Regions from separate parts of the Coralliovum pocilloporae genome, predicted to be linked through region 2. Evidence: predicted binding sites of a transcription regulator. Region 2 holds the regulator's gene; each other region holds the start of a gene.
The links. The regulator LexA, encoded in region 2, represses DNA repair genes until DNA is damaged. The targets are predictions, from matches to a motif close to TGTTCNNNNTGTGTTCNG.

Region 1 (6,319 bases), 1.9 Mb from region 2:
CCACTTCCTGTCGGAAGGCCGCTTCCACAACAGTGCCGTAGCTGGTCTGCGGAATAAGCGCCGCATAGGAACGACGTCCCTGCGAGGAGGCATAGCCGACAATCGCCTGCACATCATTCTGTGGCAGGAAACTCAGAAGATGGATGCCACGCGCAGCCGCTCCCACATCGGTGGAAAAGGCAATAACCGGCACATTGGCCGGACGGGCAACAGTGCCGACGGCTTTCACATTGGCAGAAATCAACGGGCCGATAATCAGTTCAGCCCCTTCAGCAACGGCCTGCTCTGCCGCTATCCGGGCCTGATCCGGTCTGCCGCCCGTATCCTTGACGACCACATGAATATCAGCGCCCTGAAAATCATTCAGAGCCAGTTCCGCCGCATTCCGCAAGGTCTGGGCCAGACGACCGGTATTGCCATTGGCCGAGAGAGGCGCCAGCAATGCAACACGAACAGATCCTGCACCCAGCAGTTCTCCCTGTGGCGGAGCATTGGTCTGCAGGGTGGGTGTCTGAACACCGCCTGGAGGTGGCGTGCCACCGAAATTGATTGATTGCTGGCAGGCAGCCAGAAGGCCAGCGGCTGCGATGGTCACAGCAGCAGCGGTCCGGCGCGAAAACAGGCCGGCTATTCCGCGTTTCTTATTGGCAAAGGTGTCAACCGACACGATGGCCTCCTCATCAGGTTTTTCCGCATCATGTGCCGCAATTGTGACGGTGGAGAGGAGAGGTGTCAAAGAAAGCTCTTGCCCAACGGGCATTTTTCATGCGGATTGTACCTAAATCAGCCGTCTGTTGCGGCTTTGACACGGTAAAACCACTCAACTCTGCCTGCCAATCAGGGGGATCGTCCACAGAATGAGCGAATCGGAACACGGTAACAGCGGGTTCAGTATTGGACGGTATCGGCATGATGCGCCCCGTCTTGAGCCCGGCCTCTATATTGTTGCGACCCCGATCGGCAATCTCCGGGACATCACCGTCAGAGCTCTGGAAACATTGGCGGCAGCCGACCTGATTGCCTGTGAGGATACCCGGGTCAGCCGCACGCTTTTGAACCATTTCGGCATTTCAGCCAGGCTGATTGCCTATCACGAGCACAATGCAGAACGGCAGACACCCGTGATCACCACAGCTCTTGCAGATGGCAAATGCGTGGCTCTTATCAGCGACGCGGGAACGCCGTTGATTTCTGACCCAGGCTATCGTCTGGTCACAACCTGCCTCGATGCAGGACATGTGGTGGTACCCATTCCCGGACCATCCGCCCTGACCACAGCCCTTTGTGCGGCCGGACTGCCAACGGACCGGTTTCTTTTCAGCGGCTTTCTGCCGAACAAGTCTGCAGCCCGTCGCAAACAGCTGTCGGACCTCGCTGCCATTCAGGCAACGCTGGTGTTCTACGAAGCTCCAAGCCGTATTGTGGCCAGTCTTGATGACATGTGCGCCTGCCTCGGCCCGCAGCGAACAGCCACATTAGCGCGCGAGCTGACCAAGCGATTTGAGGAATTTCGTCACGACACGCTCGAAAACCTCGCGACCTCTGTCAAAGACAGTCCGCCCAAAGGAGAGATCGTGGTGATGGTCGCTCCGGACACACCAAAGGAGACAGGCGCTCAGGATCTTGATGCCCTCCTCACGGATCTGCTGTCGGAACATCGCCTGAAGGATGCCGTTACTGAAGCCGTCGCTCTGACCGGGCTGCAAAAACGCATGGTCTACCAGCGCGCCCTGGAGCTGTCCAAAGCGGCATCAGATGCGCCATAAACCCAGCCGGACTGACAGGAAAGCCGCTGAACGGCGCGGTCGCCGTGCGGAATGGATTGCCGCGCTCTATCTGATGCTGAAAGGCTACCGGATCCTCGCCCGCCGCTATAAAACTCCGATGGGAGAAGTGGATCTGATCGCCCGGCGCGGCCGTGTCATTGCCATGGTAGAAGTCAAGGCACGCAACAGTGTGGATGAAGCCGTTCTTGCCGTTCATCCCCAAAACCGAAAGCGGATCATTCAGGCCAGCCATTACTGGCTTTCCCGCCATCAGACCATGCCTGATCTGGACATCCGCTTCGATATTGTGGCCATCACGCCGGGGCAATTTCCGACCCATCTGATGGCCGCCTATGACGAAAGCGGGTTTTGAGCTTGATTCTCGAACCGCTTCACCACACATTCCCGGCAGTTTCAGCTTGAACGGATCAATGTCATGCCGCTTAAAGTCGCCGCCCAGATGGACCATATCGAAACCGTGAAAATCGGAGGCGATTCCACATTCGCCCTGCTTCTTGAGGCTCAGGCCAGAGGCATGGAACTCTATCACTATACGCCCGACAGACTGGCCATGCGTGGCAATACGGTCAGCGCAGCCGTCGAGCCTTTGCGGGTGCAGGATGTTGAAGGGGCTCATTTTTCTCTCGGTGAAGCTGAGCGCCGCGACCTGACAGACTTCGATGTGGTGCTGCTGCGTCAGGACCCACCCTTTGATATGGCCTATATCACCACCACCCATCTGCTTGAACGCATTCACCCGCAGACCCTTGTGGTGAATGATCCGGCAGAAGTGCGCAACGCGCCTGAAAAGGTGTTTGTGATGGAATTCCCGGACCTGATGCCACCGACACTGGTGACGCGGGATGAGGCTGAAATCCGGGCATTCCGGGATGAATATGGCGATATCGTCGTCAAGCCGCTTTACGGCAATGGCGGTGCAGCCGTGTTCCGGCTGCGCAAGGATGACCAGAATTTCGGCTCCCTTCATGGGCTGTTTTCCGAAACCTTCAGGGAGCCATGGGTCATTCAGCAGTTCCGCCCCGAGGTGAGCGCCGGTGACAAACGCATCATTCTTGTAGACGGCGTTTTTGCCGGGGCCGTGAACCGGATTCCGGCTGCAGATGATCTGCGATCCAATATGGTTCAGGGCGGTGCTGCAACGGAAACGGAACTCACAGACCGGGAGCGTGAAATCTGTGCCCGGATTGGTCCGGCCCTCAAGGAAAGAGGCCTGATTTTCGTCGGCATCGATGTGATTGGTGGATATCTGACCGAAATCAACGTGACATCCCCCACAGGCATCCGGGCTGTGCAGAAACTGGGCGGGCCTGACATTGCCGGTATGATCTGGGATGTTGTTGCGGAGAAGCGCGCCGCTCTCTGAGTTCAGGCACTTCACGCAAATTCGTTCTCTTTATGTTCTTGATTTCCCGATTAGGTTGTAATACGGTTGCATTCTGATCGGGAGTATTCTGCCATAGCTTCAGAAACCCGTTCTGTTTGGGGTTGAATCTATGGTTTCGCGTATCAAGACAGTTGCTTTTCAAGGGGTCGATGCGGTCCCGGTTGATGTTCAGGTTCAGATCGGGCCAGGCGCTCACGCCTTTACCATTGTCGGGCTGCCGGACAAGGCCGTAGGTGAAAGCAGGGAACGGGTGCGCGCGGCACTTGTTGCCTCAGGTCTGGCTCTTCCGGCAAAGCGCATCACCATCAACCTTGCTCCTGCGGATCTGCCAAAAGAAGGCAGTCACTACGACCTGCCAATCGCTCTCGGCCTAATGGCTGCCATGGGCGCATTGCCTGCCGACCAGCTTCAGGACTACATGGTGCTGGGTGAACTGGCGCTTGATGGCACGGTCGCGCCAGTCGCCGGTGTCCTGCCTGCAGCCATGGCGGCATCGGGTTCCGGACTTGGCCTCATATGCCCGGCCCGTTCCGGCCCGGAAGCTGCCTGGGCCGGGGAAGATGTGACCATTCTCGCCCCCGTCAGCCTCATTGGGCTGGCCAATCATTTCAAGGGCACGCAAATCCTGTCGCGACCAGAGGCCCGGATGCACAAACCGGCCACTGACCTGCCGGATCTGGCTGATATCAAGGGCCAGCAGATGGCAAAGCGGGCTTTGGAAATAGCCGCCGCCGGTGGCCATAACCTGCTGATGGTCGGTCCTCCCGGTTCGGGTAAATCCATGCTGGCCAGCCGCCTGCCGTCCATTCTGCCGCCACTCTCACCAAAGGAACTGCTGGACGTTTCCATGGTGCAATCGATTGCCGGCACCCTGTCTGATGGGCAACTGACCGACAGACGCCCCTTCCGGGCACCGCATCATTCGGCCTCGATGGCGGCTCTTGTGGGCGGTGGCCTGCGCACCAGGCCCGGGGAAATCTCACTGGCCCACAATGGGGTCCTGTTTCTCGACGAGTTACCGGAATTCACCCCTCAGGTCCTGGATTCTCTGCGCCAGCCACTGGAAACAGGCGAAACCAGCATTGCGCGAGCCAATTACAGGGTTACCTATCCGGCGCGTGTTCAGCTCGTTGCTGCGATGAATCCCTGCCGTTGCGGGTATGCCGGAGAACCCGGGCACAGCTGCAAGCGGGGGCCACGCTGTGCATCAGATTATCAGGCTCGTGTGTCCGGCCCGTTCATGGACAGGATTGACATTCGTATTGAAGTCCCCGCCGTGACTGCCAGCGACCTGGTCCGCTCTGAGAAAGCGGAACAGTCTGCAACTGTTGCAGACAGGGTTGCTGCGGCACGTGACCGCCAAAAAGCACGATTTGAGGCGCTTGGCATCCCGGATTGCCGGACAAATGCTCAATGCCCGCCCGCCCGTATTGAGGATGTGATCAACCTGGATCAGGCCGCCGCAGACCTCCTTCAGGAGGCCGCAGACAAGATGCAGCTTTCCGCCCGCGGTTATCATCGGGTTCTCAAGGTTGCGCGCAGTATTGCCGATCTTGATGGAGATCCCGGGGTCAATCGCCTGCATCTGGCTGAATCTCTCAGTTACCGCGCTCTTGAAAACACCGGTACAAAGGCATTTTAGACTGTTCTTGTTCAGCCGGTCTTAAACATCTCATGTCATGATCCGCCCGATCAAGAGCGGAGAGACCGTTGAGAGAGCGGCTGATACATAAGGGAACAGGACCGGATTCAGCAGAGCGGCCATCGCCGCCGCCTGTCTTCGCGCGGCCTGCCTCAAAGACATTACGCCGCCGCAAGACATCTTATCCATCCCGGCAGACGCGTGCCGTTGTTCTGCTATGCGCCGGACTTGCCAATCTGGGGATTGCACTTCTGTTTGTCCTGCTGGGTCATTACGGGTTTGCCCTCGTGCCCTCAGCTTTTGGCAGCCTCTGCCTTGGCCTTCTGCTTGGCACCCCGGACGGATCCGGTCAACAGCGGCTCTTCAAGACCTCGACGAGCCTCTCTTCAAACGGTTCAGCCCTTGCTGTCAGGGCTTCAGCGGATCAAAGCGAGCAGCTCCAGGATGAAATCTGGGAACTGCGGGACACCCTTCAACACTACCGCGCCCTGATCGACCAGTCCGGAGATGTGGTTCTGGAGCGGGATTCCAATGATCGCATCACCTATATGAACCCATCGGCCAGCCGCCTTCTTGCGGGCAATCCGCATATCAGGATCGGCAACACACTCGATCTGGATCATCTGACAGAAAGCTACAATACCATTTCGGTCAATGGTGAAGGCGATATTGACCTGCAATTGCAGACGGTGTCAGGTCCCTGCTGGTTCTCCTGGCGTGATATCACCATCCGGGATGAGGCAAACCGTGTCACCTCGACACTGACCCTGGCGCAGGACATTTCCAACCGCAAGGCGCATGAGACGGCCCTGACAGACGCGAAGATCGCGGCTGAGGATGCCAACAGCGCCAAGTCCCGTTTTCTGGCCACGGTCAGTCATGAAATCCGTACGCCACTTAACGGCATTCTGGGCATGACCGGCCTGCTGATGGATACCGAGCTTTCTCCGGAGCAGCGGAATTACGCGGATATTGCCCAGTCTTCCGGCCTGGCTCTTCTTGAACTGATCAACGACCTGCTCGACATCTCACGCATTGAGGCCGGGCGGCTGGATCTGAGTTCAGAGCCCACGGATATTCGGGATCTGGTTGAAAAGCTGGCCGAACTGTTCGCTCCCAAGGCCTATGCAAAATCCCTTGATCTGGCCATACAGCTTGACCCGGCCCTGCCTTCAAACATCATGCTTGACGGTAGCCGCTTGCGGCAGGTTCTTCTCAACCTGATCGGCAATGCGGTCAAATTCACAGAGACCGGTGGCGTCCGGGTGTCCATATCCTCTGAACCGGATAAGGAAGACGGACATTATCACCTGACCTTTTCCGTTGAGGACACAGGGCCCGGCATCGCGGTTGAGCCGGTAGAAGCCGTCTTTGATGAGTTCACCCAGGCAGACGAAGGCCCCACGCGCCTGCATGGCGGCAGCGGCCTTGGGCTTTCAATTTCCCAGCGCATCGTCCACCTGATGGGCAGCCATATTGATGTTGAGACAGGCACATCCGGCAGTC
Region 2 (6,319 bases):
AAGAGAGGAAAGCCTGCAAAGATTGTTGTGAGCTTTGTACACCAGCCTCTGAATGAGGGAGAAGCAGACGACTTCCGGGCTTTCTGGAACAATGAAGGTGTGGATTTCGTTGTTATCCGCGACAAGCATTCCTGCGCTGGAGAGATGAAAGAAACAGCTCAGGAAATGTGGTCAACTGCACCAACGCAACGCACTCCCTGTCGTTATCCCTGGGAGAGACTGGTCGTGAAGCCGGACGGAAAAGTCGTCTTCTGCCCGGCTGACTGGTACCACAAAGCCGAGATCGGGCACGTCAAAGACAATACAATCGGTGAGATATGGCGTGGTGAAAAGATGCAGGCTCTGCGGCAGGCTCACGTCACGAACCGGCTTGAGAACCATTCATTTTGTCGTCAATGCCCCGACTGGCAGGTCATTCCCTGGCCAGGCCAGAACAAGGACTATGCGTCAATGATGAAACTGTTTCAAAATCGCGATGTCAAAGCCTCTTAGGGCGGGGATTTTCAGCATAGATCTCTCGCCTCACTGTATATCCGACCGGTTTTGGTTCCACCTCAGTCAACTGTCTGTTGTCCTGAGCAAGGCGAAGAAGTCGAAACAGGAACCAGACAACCCAACTCATATCAATGGAGGGAACGAATGGAACCGATCCCCCTGACAAAAGCCCCGCTGGATACAACAGACAAAGACGCTGTTCTGGCTGCATTGGACAACCCTCGTATGGAGGGTGGAGGCACCTATTCAATCGAAGCTGAAAAGCTTCTTGAAAAGCTGATCGGCTCACCATGTGCGATGCTGACAAATTCAGGCACTGCGGCGCTTGATATGGCCATGATCCTCGCGAATGTGACAAGCGGGGATGAGGTTATCCTGCCATCCTATACGTTTTCATCAACGGCCACTTCTGTTGTCTTGAGAGGTGCCACTCCGGTTTTTGTCGATATCGATCAGCATACGTACAATATTTGCCCGGATGCTGCTGAGGCAGCCATTACCGACAAAACCAAGGCAATCATTGTGGTCCACTATGCCGGCGTTGCTTGTGACATGGAGCGCTTTCTGGATCTGGGACGTCGTTTCAATCTCATGATAGTTGAAGATGCTGCGCATGCGATCGGCGCCAGCTGGCATAATCACAAATTGGGAAGCCTGGGTACCCTCGCTGCCTTCAGTTTTCACGCGACCAAAAACATTTCCGCAGGCGAAGCAGGCGCTTTGATGGTCAATGATGAAAGACTGATCGAGCGGGCGGAGGTCATTCTCGAAAAAGGAACCTCCAGGCGGCAGCTTATCAGAGGCAAGATCAGCAAATACAGATGGGTTGATATGGGCTCATCCTTCCTTCCAAGTGAGCTGACAGCAGCCCTCTTGCTCAGTCGCCTTAATCGACTGGATGAGATCAACCAGAGCAGGCTTGCGGTCTGGAACTATTATGCTGGCCATCCAAAGATACAGTCTCTCTTGAAATCCGGCCTTATAGAGATGCAGACCCATTCGCCGGAGAGCAGCCACAACGCCCATCTGTTTTGCCTGCTTCTGCCAACCGCTGATATCCGTGACAGGCTGACTCAAAAGCTCAAGAGCATGAATATCTCTGCCTATCATCACTATCTGCCGCTGCACGACTCGCCAGCAGGACAGAAATTCGGCCGCGCCTCAGGGAGCCTGAGGAACACTCAAAACATCTCAGATCGCCTGATCCGCCTGCCGCTCTATAGTGAGCTTAGAAACGATCAGGTTGATTTCATTCTCGAGGCAGTCCACGATTTTCTCGTCGGAGAAGGAACTGGGGCATGAACCTGGCAGACGATGCCTTACAGGCCCAGCTTATCCAGCAAGCACAAATGCTTATCAAAATAGCCAGCCAGGCGATCAACCAGGGTTCCGCTGCCGAATGTCAGGCAGCTTTTACCCTTCTGGTTCCCAAGTTCGCTGATATTCTGAAAGATGCCAAAAGAGAACATACTGATATCCTGGTTGCCTGCTATGGAAATCTTTACTTTCTCGCGTGGCGTGGTTGCGATGAATTGACCAGCCTGACTTCTTTTTCTGATGCAGTTTCTAAACCGTTTGGTGCATTTATTCGAGAAACCTGGGAAAGCAAGACATCACGGGAGCTTTTGGCGGGGAAAGACGCAACCGCGCCCATGAAGCTGGCTTATATTTGCAGCGCCGCACAACTAAAGTCAGCCAACGCGATTCCCAAGGTTATTTTTGCATTTCTGGCGGGCCATGCCACATCTTCGGCTCTGCCGCTTGAGCTGACGGTTTATCTGCTGTCGAAGCCGGACAATATATTTCTTAATGCCATGTCGGCTTTCGGCGCCAACGTTGTTGATGTTTCAGATACAGGTTCGGCATCCGGTCGCGCAGATACCGTTGTAAATCATGCAAGATCCAACAGGATTGATGCTATCGTCTGCGATGAGCCAGGGGCAATCCAGTCCATTATCTATCAGAGACGAGCTGCACCGGTGCAGGCATTTGCCGAGATGGGATTTGCACCTTGGGGCATAGAAGGTCTCGATATCTGTTTCTCGGGTATCAGTCAGGATGAACAAAGCCTCAAAGCCTGCTGCAACAAAGTCGTTCCCACCAAACGCCCCGTCATCAAGGACAGCCTGATTACAGTCGCAGAGCCAGAACAGATTGACGCGTTGAGGGCGCAATTGCTCGAACTGCTGGACGAAGACGCTCGCACATCCGAGGACGCTCTGATCTATGGATTCTATGGCCGTATCGTAAAAATCTCAGAAGATTATCTCAATCGAGCAGAACAGATCCTGCAACACAATCAGAATGCGGTCTTGTTTATCGGTGGCACCGGCAACGGTAAACTGATCAACACATTCCTGAGCGGTAGCCCGGTCCGTTCGCGCATCCATTTTATAAATTCGTTTGTGCCTGGACAGGTCATTGCTCAGGCAATTGACGTCTTCCTGGACAGCGATCCCTTTCCTGGCGGCGTATCGTGTCTTGAGTGCCAGATTAGATCAGTTCCGGTTATCTGGCGTGCCGGTTTCGGAGATCAGACATTGGGCCTGCTGGCAGACATGCGGGATCCGTCTCTTTCTGCTGAAACAGACGAGGAATATGTTTCAAAAGCCGTCGAGCTGGCCAATACCGAATTACTGGCCGAGGCTCGCATAAGAGCATTGTCCATTGCTGAGGAAACCTGCGATTATGTTGGGGCAGCCCGTCAGATTGAAACCGCCTTACGAGACGAGCTTGAGGCTCTGCGCAGTCATGCAGGTGAAACCTGACATCACACCCGATCAGTCACACGGCAACATATAGTCCAGCGCATCCGGTCCAGTATTAAAGAGCAGATCCAGTATCGTAACGGCATGATCGAATGGCTCGTGGCATTGCCTGTAGGGGCGATAAGATGAATAATCCATATATTCGAGCATGATACCGCAATCATCAAAGCTGTTTTCCTGCAGGTAATTTCGCCCGGCCGGACCGCTGAGATAACGGGTGGCTCCGGCTTTCGTGAGAAGTTCCAGCACGCGCGCTTCACCACGGTGAGACAGGTTATAGTTTTCAGACTGATCAAATGCGGTCTGCGCACCAAGAAACTCGGAAGCAATATGGCGGATCAGAAACTGGTTCAGCTCGGAAAGAAACTGCCATTTTCTTTTCAAATAGACCTCTTTGACAAAGTCAGAATAGACATCCCAGTAAGGTGCAGCTCGATAGTTCTCTTCCAACAGTCGATAGTGCTGGGCCTGCCAGTCCACCTGGTCTACCCTCACCTCATTAATCAGCCTGTTTTGATCCGTCCCGCAAGGAATCGTAACCCATCGACTACCTGTCTCTGTCTGAATGCGATTCCGGTTCCGCCAGTCATTTTTTGTGTAGCGTAGATCATCATGAAAAATGAACAGATCCACCTGTCGGATGATGTCAAAATACCCTTTCCAGGGAATATAATTGGACTGAAGGATCGCAACTTTTTTCATGACTGTCCGGTAAAAACTCAGGGTAGCTTACAAGTCGAGGGCGCGACTCTCTCCGCCAATATTATCGAAAATAGAGCAAACCATATCGAAAACCACACATCAAATTTGCCGTGACGTTAACCTCTCTTGAAGAACATAACCAGAATATGTATTCTATGTTCGCGTTTTGTACGCATTGATTCGATCAGAAATCGGTCCGGAGGGTGGTATGCTCACTCAGAAACAATATGAACTTTTGCTGTTCATTCATGAGCGTTTGAAAGAAACGGGCATTCCGCCATCCTTTGACGAGATGAAGGACGCGCTTGATCTCAGGTCCAAGTCAGGCATTCATCGCCTTATCACTGCGCTTGAGGAACGTGGCTTTCTGCGACGGCTTCCAAACCGGGCGCGAGCACTTGAGGTTATCAAGTTACCGGAATCCGTATCCCCCAGTCTGGCGTCACCACGGCAGAAGGGGTTCTCTCCGGCTGTTATTGAAGGCTCTCTTGGCAAGAAACCACCAGCCAAGCCAACCAACGATCAGTTCGATGATGCCGGGCAGTCCGTTTCAATCCCGGTGATGGGTCGTATCGCAGCGGGGACGCCAATCTCTGCCATTCAGAGCCATTCCCATACCATCGCAGTTCCTCCGGAGCTTCTGTCCTCGAAACCAGGCGATCACTACGCGCTTGAGGTCAAGGGCGACTCCATGATTGAGGCAGGCATTCTGGATGGCGACACAGTTCTGATTTTCAAGACAGAATCAGCGAATACCGGCGATATTGTCGTTGCTCTTGTGGACGATGAAGAAGCCACTCTGAAGCGCCTGCGCAAAAAAGGGGCTTCCATTGCACTTGAAGCAGCAAACCCGGCCTATGAGACGCGAATTTTCGGACCTGACCGTGTAAAGGTGCAAGGCCGTCTGGTCGGGCTCGTTCGCCAGTATTGAACCGAAAGCGTGATGCGCCAAAGTGGAAGCCGGTTTGGCGAAAAGACCGCTCCAGCAAAGGTGTTGAGCCTGTGGTCTGGATCCCATTCAGCGCAATTTGCTCTGACCCAATTGACTGGACGCAGCTTTCTGTCTGTTACGGGACCAGGGGCGGTTATGATTTGAGGCGGCAGGCACAACGTAAAAGTCGTTTCGTGAATTCCCCTGATTGATGTTGGCTGTCGGGTTCTCAATAACCTCGGAAAGATAGACAGCCAATGTACCCTGCTCTCTCAACCGTTGACCATCGATAGCCAAATCAGCCTTGCATGTCTCGGGCAAAGGAAAACGGCTGATGACGATATCAGCAGAATGACAATCCCAATGCGCTGCCTCAGGGCTCTTGGCGACTGAGAGCACATGCGCTGCGCGAAGAACGCAACCCTGATCATCACAGCTTAAGGCATCAGAATCGTTTTTGGTTGATGACAACAGATCCGGGTCCGCAAGAGCCTGAGCCCAAAGTTCTGCTGTGAATGTGTTGCGCCGGGTTTGAACGAGTTGGTATTGACCCGATGACAAACGGTAAACCACCTGCGCCCCGCTTTCAGCAACCAGGATGTCGGGCTGTCTGTGCAGTGGCTTGATAGAAACCGCTATCAACAGAACGGCAAAACCGAGCCATCGCCAGCGGTTTGACCAGATGCACAACCAGCCAAGCCCCAATCCAGCCAGAACAGGCGTTGCTGCAGGAAACTGACCAATCCCGCCGAAATCGCTGAGTTGATCAACCCAATTCGCAATCCCGACCACAGCATCAAGCGACCATCCGACCACAGAAAACGCGAGACTGTCATACCCAAACGGGATCAGCAGAACACCCAGCAGAAGAACCGGCATCAAGATGAAGGTGACAACAGGCATCGCCAGGCTGTTGGCAATCAGACCAAACTCCGCCACGCGGTTGAAATGATAGGCTGCAAAGATACCCGTTGCCAGGCCGGCAACAAGGGAAGACAGGATCAGAGCACCGAACCAGCGGATAAGGGTCCTCAAGGCAGCTGCAAATCGTCCGGGCTGCTCCATCACCAGGCTTGCGTGTCCGTTACTATCTCTTGACCAGGTCAATCGCTCAAACACTGCAATCAGACTGGCCGCAGCGGCGAAAGACATCTGAAATCCTGGGGACAGAAGGCTCTCCGGCGCGATCAGAAGCACACATAGCGCTGCCAAAGCGAGGTTTCTGAGCGTCAGGGCGCTTCGATCAAACAAGACGGCTGTCAGAAATATAGCTGTCATGATAAAGGCCCGCTGTGTCGCCACACCGGCCCCGGACAAGGCAAGATAAATCACGGCAGACAGAAGAGCTCCCGTAGCCGCCCACTTCCTGATCGGATGATGGAGAGCGAGATATGGAAACGCCGCGAATATGGCACGCAAGAGC
Region 3 (6,319 bases), 1.3 Mb from region 2:
CTGGAAAATTTGTTATACGCTATAACCGCCGGAATAGCGGCCAAAAGCCCCATCGCTGTTGCAAAAAGCGCCTCGGCGATCCCCGGCGCAACCACCGCCAGATTGGTATTCTTGGACGCAGCGATAGCCTGAAAACTGGTCATGATGCCCCAGACCGTTCCAAACAGGCCGACGAAAGGGGCCGCCGAGCCGACCGATGCCAGAAACAGCAAGCGACGTTCCAGCTTGTCGGTTTCCCGGGCAATGGTCAGGTCGAGCACCTTCTCAATCCGGTAGGACAGGCCACCCACACCACGAGCACCACTTTCAAAACTGCGTTTCCATTCACGCATGGCAGCCACAAACAGAGCTGCCTGGGATGAATTGGGACGACTGGACAGAGACTGATAGAGGTCTTCAAGCGATTGCCCCGACCAGAACACCCTCTCAAAGCGGTCCATCTGTCGCTTGGTTCGGGCGTATAGAATGACCTTGTCAAAGATGATCCCCCAGGACCAGATCGATGCCACAACCAAGCCAATCATCACGAGCTTGACCACCAGATGGGCCTGCAGAAACAGGTCGAGGAAGGAAAACCCACCCGTCGTGGCACCAAGGGCAGACGTTGCAATATCAGCAGGTGTCGTCATAAAACCGGAACCTCACTCAGTCCTCAGGGTATATGTTTCGGGAAAGTAATCCGCCATTCTGGTCAGCAGCAGTTCTGCATGCAGCATAAAGCTGTCCGGCCCGGCCAGAACCACCGACCGGACTGATGTGACGAAGAATTTTGTCAAAACTTGGATAATCATCCCGCAACAATGGAATTGTCAGATTATTCCAAGAAGCGCCTTTATGGTTAACACACGGTTACCAAACGGGCTGGAGTCGCCGCTTTGGGCCCCAGTTTCAAAGAATTGATCGCTCAAACGCCGAGCGCATGAAGTCAGGCAGCCGCCGGAGGCGACCATCGAGAGTGATCACCACGATGGTGACATCGGCACTGACCAGCTCTGTATCACCCAGAAAAACCCTCTGGTCTAGAACGATACGGGCACCGGTCACAGAACGCGTCGCAGTCCGCACCTCAACGACATCATCAATCCGGGCCGGTCGGCGATAGGTCACGTTGATGGACTGAACAGCAAAGCCCAGTGCTTCACCTGTCTTGCCATCTGCCAGTTCAGAATGATGTACCCCCAGAAGACGGAGAAAATCTGTCCGGCCACGTTCAATAAACTTCAGATAGTTTGCATGATAGACAACGCCGGTAAAATCCGTGTCCTCGTAATAGACCCGGACCGGCAGCATATGGGTACCATCTACCAGCCGCCCGGAGAGGTCAGGCCAGTCGGTCACCCTTCATCCCCTTCTGCAAACAGGCCCATCTGCTGAACCTGCCCCTTGGGTGCAGCCATCCCCAGATGGTCAAAGGCCTGGGGGGTCAGCAACCGCCCGCGCGGGGTTCGCTGCACGAAACCCTGCTGAATCAGATAGGGCTCAACAATTTCCTCAATCGCATCCCGTGGTTCAGACAGGGCTGCAGCAATGGTTTCAATCCCCACAGGCCCGCCACCAAAACTAAGCGCGATACAATCCAGATATCGCCTGTCCAGCGCATCAAGGCCGCGATTATCCACATCAAGCCGCCTCAGCGCCTGGTCTGCAATATCCGCGTCAATGGCTGCTTTGCCGGCAACGGTCGCAAAATCACGCACCCGGCGCAGAAGACGACCGGCAATACGCGGTGTCCCTCGAGACCGACGCGCGATCTCCTCTGCACCGTCATCCGTCATGCCCATGCCAAGCAATCGGGCACCGCGATTGACGATCAGTTTCAGTTCATCAACCGTATAGAAGTTTAACCTGACAGGAATACCGAAACGATCTCTCAAAGGCGTGGTGAGAAGTCCGATACGGGTCGTTGCACCAATCAGGGTAAACCGCGAGAGATCGATGCGTACGGACCGCGCAGCAGGTCCCTCACCAATAATAAGGTCGAGCTGATAATCCTCCATCGCCGGATAGAGCACTTCCTCAACGGCTGGATTGAGGCGGTGAATTTCATCGATGAACAACACATCACGCTCTTCCAGGTTGGTCAGGAGTGCTGCAAGATCACCCGCCTTGGCGATGACCGGCCCGGATGTGGCACGAAAATTGACCCCGAGTTCCCGTGCCATGATCTGAGCAAGAGTGGTCTTGCCAAGGCCGGGAGGTCCAACAAACAGCACGTGATCCAGCGCCTCGGTACGGGACTTGGCGGACTCGATGAAAATATGGAGATTCTCACGAGCCTGCGCCTGACCAACAAACTCGGAAAGAGCCTGCGGGCGCAACGTGGGATCACCAATATCATCATGGTGAGTCTGAGGGGTAACAAGGCGATCTTCAGACATGGCTCACAGACTTGACCGTTGAACAGACAGACTTCATTTCGACAGCTCTTTCAGACCAAGACGGATCAGGGTCTCCGTTCCTGCGTCGTCTCCGGCATCGCGCATGGCTGCCGCCACTGCCGCGCTGGCCTGCGGCTGACTATAGCCGAGATTACACAAGGCTGATACGGCATCGGCAACAGGTCGGGCCGCAACATCGGTGGACATCTTGTCCTGTAACTCAACAACCGCAGGGTCCACGGTTCCAAAGGCCGGTGCCTTGTCGCGCAATTCTGCAATGATACGCTGAGCCACTTTCGGGCCAACGCCCGGTGTCCGCGCCACCATCGCCTTGTCCTGAAGGGCAATGGCGTTGGCCAGATCGCTTGCCTTCAGGGTACTGAGAACAGCCAGCGCCACCTTGGCCCCCACGCCCTGCACAGTCATCAGCAGACGGAACCATTCCCGCTCCAGATCGGACGAGAAGCCAAACAGCTTGATTTCGGTCTCGCGCACATGGGTTTCGATCGCCAGAACAGATGCTTCTCCCGCCTGAGGCAGGGACTGCAAGGTCCGTGATGAACAGAAAACCTGATAACCGACACCCTGCACATCAAGGATGACCCAGTCATCACCATACGAATCGATAATGCCCTTCAATTTGCCAATCATGCACCACCTGCTGCCCGAAGTGTCTTCAATCGCCCGACCGCCGATTGCCGATGATGCGCATGACAGATCGCAATGGCCAGAGCATCGGCCGCATCATCGCTGTCAAAACGCGCCTTGGGCATCAGCATCTTGACCATGGTCTTGACCTGCGTTTTGTCCGCGTGCCCTACACCCACCACAGCTTTTTTCACCGCGTTCGGCGCATATTCAGCAACAGGAAGCCCCTGCTGCACCGGTACAAGCAGGGCCATGGCCCGGGCATGTCCGAGTTTCAGCGTGGCCGTCGCATCCTTGTTCACAAAGGTCTGCTCCACCGCAACTTCATCCGGCAAAAACTGCTGATGAATGTCTGTGATCCCCACATGAAGCTCATGCAGTCTCTGCGCCAACTCCGCCTTGCCGTCAGAAGTCACAAGACCGGAATCAACAAAACTCAACCGGTTGCCACGAGCCTCAATCAGCCCCCAGCCTGTCCGTCTCAAACCAGGGTCAATGCCCAGTATCCGAATCGCTTCACCACTCATGACGGATCTTTAGCACGGAATGAGTGAAGAAAGAACAAAGACTGAACAAGCCGCCACTAGCTTTATCCGATCCAACAAAAAAAGAGCGGCCAAGACCGCTCTTCTGATCGCTACGGAATGAAACCCGCACCTTATGATGCGAGCTTCTCCATGATCTCGTCGGAGATGTCGAAGTTTGCATAGACATTCTGCACATCGTCATCATCTTCAAGTGCATCAATCATCTTGAGCAGAGACCCTGCCTTTTCTTCATCAACCGGCGTCAGGTTCTGTGGCTTCCAGATCGGGTTAACAGATTCAGCTTCGCCCAGCGCGTCACCAAGAGCTTTGGAAACTTCACCAAGATCTTCGAAGGCACATGTTACGACATGCTGTTCCTCATCGGACTGCACATCTTCTGCGCCCGCATCAATGGCTGCTTCCAGCATGGAATCCGCGTCACCCGCAGAAGCCGGATACACAATCTCACCAACACGGTCGAACATGAAGGATACCGATCCGGTTTCGCCAAGTGCACCGCCGTTTTTGGAGAAACAGGCGCGAATGTTGCTGGCAGAACGGTTACGATTATCCGTCAGAGCTTCGACGATCACAGCAATGCCGCCCGGACCATATCCCTCGTAACGGATCTCGTCATAGGTCTCCACATCACCGGCGTCGGCCTTTTTGATGGCACGTTCGATATTGTCCTTCGGCATCGACTGGCCACGGGCGTTCTGGATGGCGAGGCGCAGGCGCGGGTTTGAATCGGCGTCTGGGCCGCCCATCTTGGCGGCAACTGTAATCTCCTTGGACAGGCGGGAGAACAGTTTCGAGCGCTTCGCATCCTGAGCACCCTTGCGGTGCATGATATTTTTGAATTTGGAATGTCCAGCCATGGCTCTCACTCTTAATCTTCTGATGAAGCCACACCGTATCTCGGGGCAACCATCAGGCTGTTATGTCATAAAGGGCTTATAATCCGGGTAACCGGGAATTTCCAGCCGGGAGCACAACAGAAACACTGCCCCGGCTCTCTCTGAACGGCAGATGATCAATCCGGCGGCTGCGCGTCCCAGTGATGCGGCAAGGCCTCGGACAGCACACCGCCCGAACGAAAAGGCTCGACCCGGGTTGCCAGACCGGTTCTCAGGTCCACATCTACACAGAGGCCGCTCAGGCTTGCCTCACCCTTTGCAGGCGAGAAACGACTGCTCGGGATCTTGCGCAGAAACCGGCTGACCGGCTCTTCCTTGTCCATCCCGAGAACGGAATCATAGGCACCACACATGCCCGCATCAGACTGATAGGCAGTCCCGCCAGGCAGGATCTGGTGATCCGCGGTCGGGACATGAGTATGGGTTCCCACGACAAGGGTCGCACGACCATCAACGAAATGTCCCATGGCCTGTTTTTCACTGGTGGCTTCCGCATGCATATCAATGACAATCACATCTGCCTGCTCACCAAGCCCACAGGCATCAAGCTCGCGCTCAACAGCCTGAAAGGGGTCATCCAGCGCATCCATATAAACGCGCCCCATCACATTGACGACGAGGACATTGGCACCATTACGGGATTGCACAAGCGTCGCCCCGCGTCCCGGTGTGCCTGACGGATAATTCGCCGGGCGCAGAAACCTGTCTGTACGCTCGCAGAAACTCAACGCCTCACGCTGGTCCCAGACATGATTGCCCGTGGTAATCACATCGGCACCCGCATCGAGAAGATCGTTGAAGATCTCTTCGGTCACACCAAAGCCACCGGCAGCATTTTCGGCATTCACCACGACAAAGTCGATGCCATATCGTTCAATCAGACCAGGCAGCCGGTCAAAAACAATCTGTCGGCCCACACGGCCAACAAGGTCACCAAGAAACAGAAGACGCATTATGCAAGAGTTCCCGAGCTGCAGATGATGAACTCTTTCTCGGTCACGACACAATCCAGTGCAATATCGTAGACCTCATTCGGTACCCGTTCCACTTCCTGACATGAATGCGCAATACCGACCAGAAGCGGTCGCTTGTCCATATTGATCAGACGCTCGACATAGCGGTCATAATAGCCGCCGCCATAGCCGAGGCGAATACCACGGCGGTCAAACCCGACCATAGGTGCGAGAATGACATCGGGGTAAATCGTCTCTGCGTGATCACCCGGCGCAAAGGTACCAAATCCGGCATCCACCAGATCAGCCTCCGACTGCCAGCGACGGAAATCGATAGTGGTCTTGTCAAGAACGGCCGGAAGAGCAATCACTTTGCCATCAGCTCGCAGGGCTTCGGTCATCGCGCGCGGGTCAATCTCGCTGCGGATTGGCCAATACCCGCCAAGAATGGTTGCGCCTTTGACAACATCAAGCGTCAGCGCCACATCGCTGATACGGGCCGCCGCATCCTTGCGTTCATCAACCGGCACCGCATTCCGACGGCTCATCACCGCTTTGCGCAGCTCTGCTTTCTGATCCGCATTGCTCTGGCTGGTCGTTGTCATCCGTTACTCCTGAAGGCCTGAAGCGCGAGACCGCCGCAGCCGTTGGAAATGTCGATCCTGGGAACCTACAAAGTAGGTGGGTGCCGTGTGATAGAGCCCACGAGCTCAGTCAGGGACAGCTCCCGTTCGGATCGGTAAGGCCCCAGGGATAGTGTTTTCCTGACGCGAAGGGCAGTCTCTGGCGGGACATATAATCTTTGCCAGCCTCCTTGAACAGTCAAAATCGCCGTGAGAGTTCAAAGGAATCACAAGACAACGGCTGGCAGAACAAGCATCAGGCCGGAAAAGAAA

Region 1: RA157_RS07455 (YifB family Mg chelatase-like AAA ATPase) is a predicted target of LexA. The motif match lies at 3,173-3,190, and genes of this name have one in related genera.
Region 3: ruvC (crossover junction endodeoxyribonuclease RuvC) is a predicted target of LexA. The motif match lies at 3,584-3,601, and genes of this name have one in related genera.

What each region holds. Positions count from the first base shown of each region.
Region 1 is NZ_CP132542.1:1,597,488-1,603,806, reverse strand. Features, by position in the region: gene RA157_RS07475 (penicillin-binding protein activator) at 1-736, opposite strand, end outside; gene rsmI (16S rRNA (cytidine(1402)-2'-O)-methyltransferase) at 858-1,766, shown strand; gene RA157_RS07465 (YraN family protein) at 1,756-2,139, shown strand; gene gshB (glutathione synthase) at 2,203-3,150, shown strand; gene RA157_RS07455 (YifB family Mg chelatase-like AAA ATPase) at 3,281-4,813, shown strand; gene RA157_RS07450 (ATP-binding protein) at 4,882-6,319, shown strand, end outside.
Region 2 is NZ_CP132542.1:3,457,733-3,464,051, forward strand. Features, by position in the region: gene RA157_RS15650 (radical SAM/SPASM domain-containing protein) at 1-492, shown strand, start outside; gene rffA (dTDP-4-amino-4,6-dideoxygalactose transaminase) at 640-1,797, shown strand; gene RA157_RS15660 (tetratricopeptide repeat protein) at 1,794-3,263, shown strand; gene RA157_RS15665 (WbqC family protein) at 3,276-3,965, opposite strand; gene lexA (transcriptional repressor LexA) at 4,174-4,896, shown strand; gene RA157_RS15675 (ComEC/Rec2 family competence protein) at 4,984-6,319, opposite strand, start outside.
Region 3 is NZ_CP132542.1:823,942-830,260, forward strand. Features, by position in the region: gene tolQ (protein TolQ) at 1-629, opposite strand, end outside; gene ybgC (tol-pal system-associated acyl-CoA thioesterase) at 889-1,338, opposite strand; gene ruvB (Holliday junction branch migration DNA helicase RuvB) at 1,335-2,378, opposite strand; gene ruvA (Holliday junction branch migration protein RuvA) at 2,412-3,029, opposite strand; gene ruvC (crossover junction endodeoxyribonuclease RuvC) at 3,026-3,553, opposite strand; gene RA157_RS03905 (YebC/PmpR family DNA-binding transcriptional regulator) at 3,685-4,431, opposite strand; gene RA157_RS03910 (TIGR00282 family metallophosphoesterase) at 4,587-5,423, opposite strand; gene RA157_RS03915 (5-formyltetrahydrofolate cyclo-ligase) at 5,423-6,028, opposite strand; RNA gene ssrS (6S RNA) at 6,052-6,209, opposite strand; gene RA157_RS03925 (sulfite exporter TauE/SafE family protein) at 6,274-6,319, opposite strand, start outside.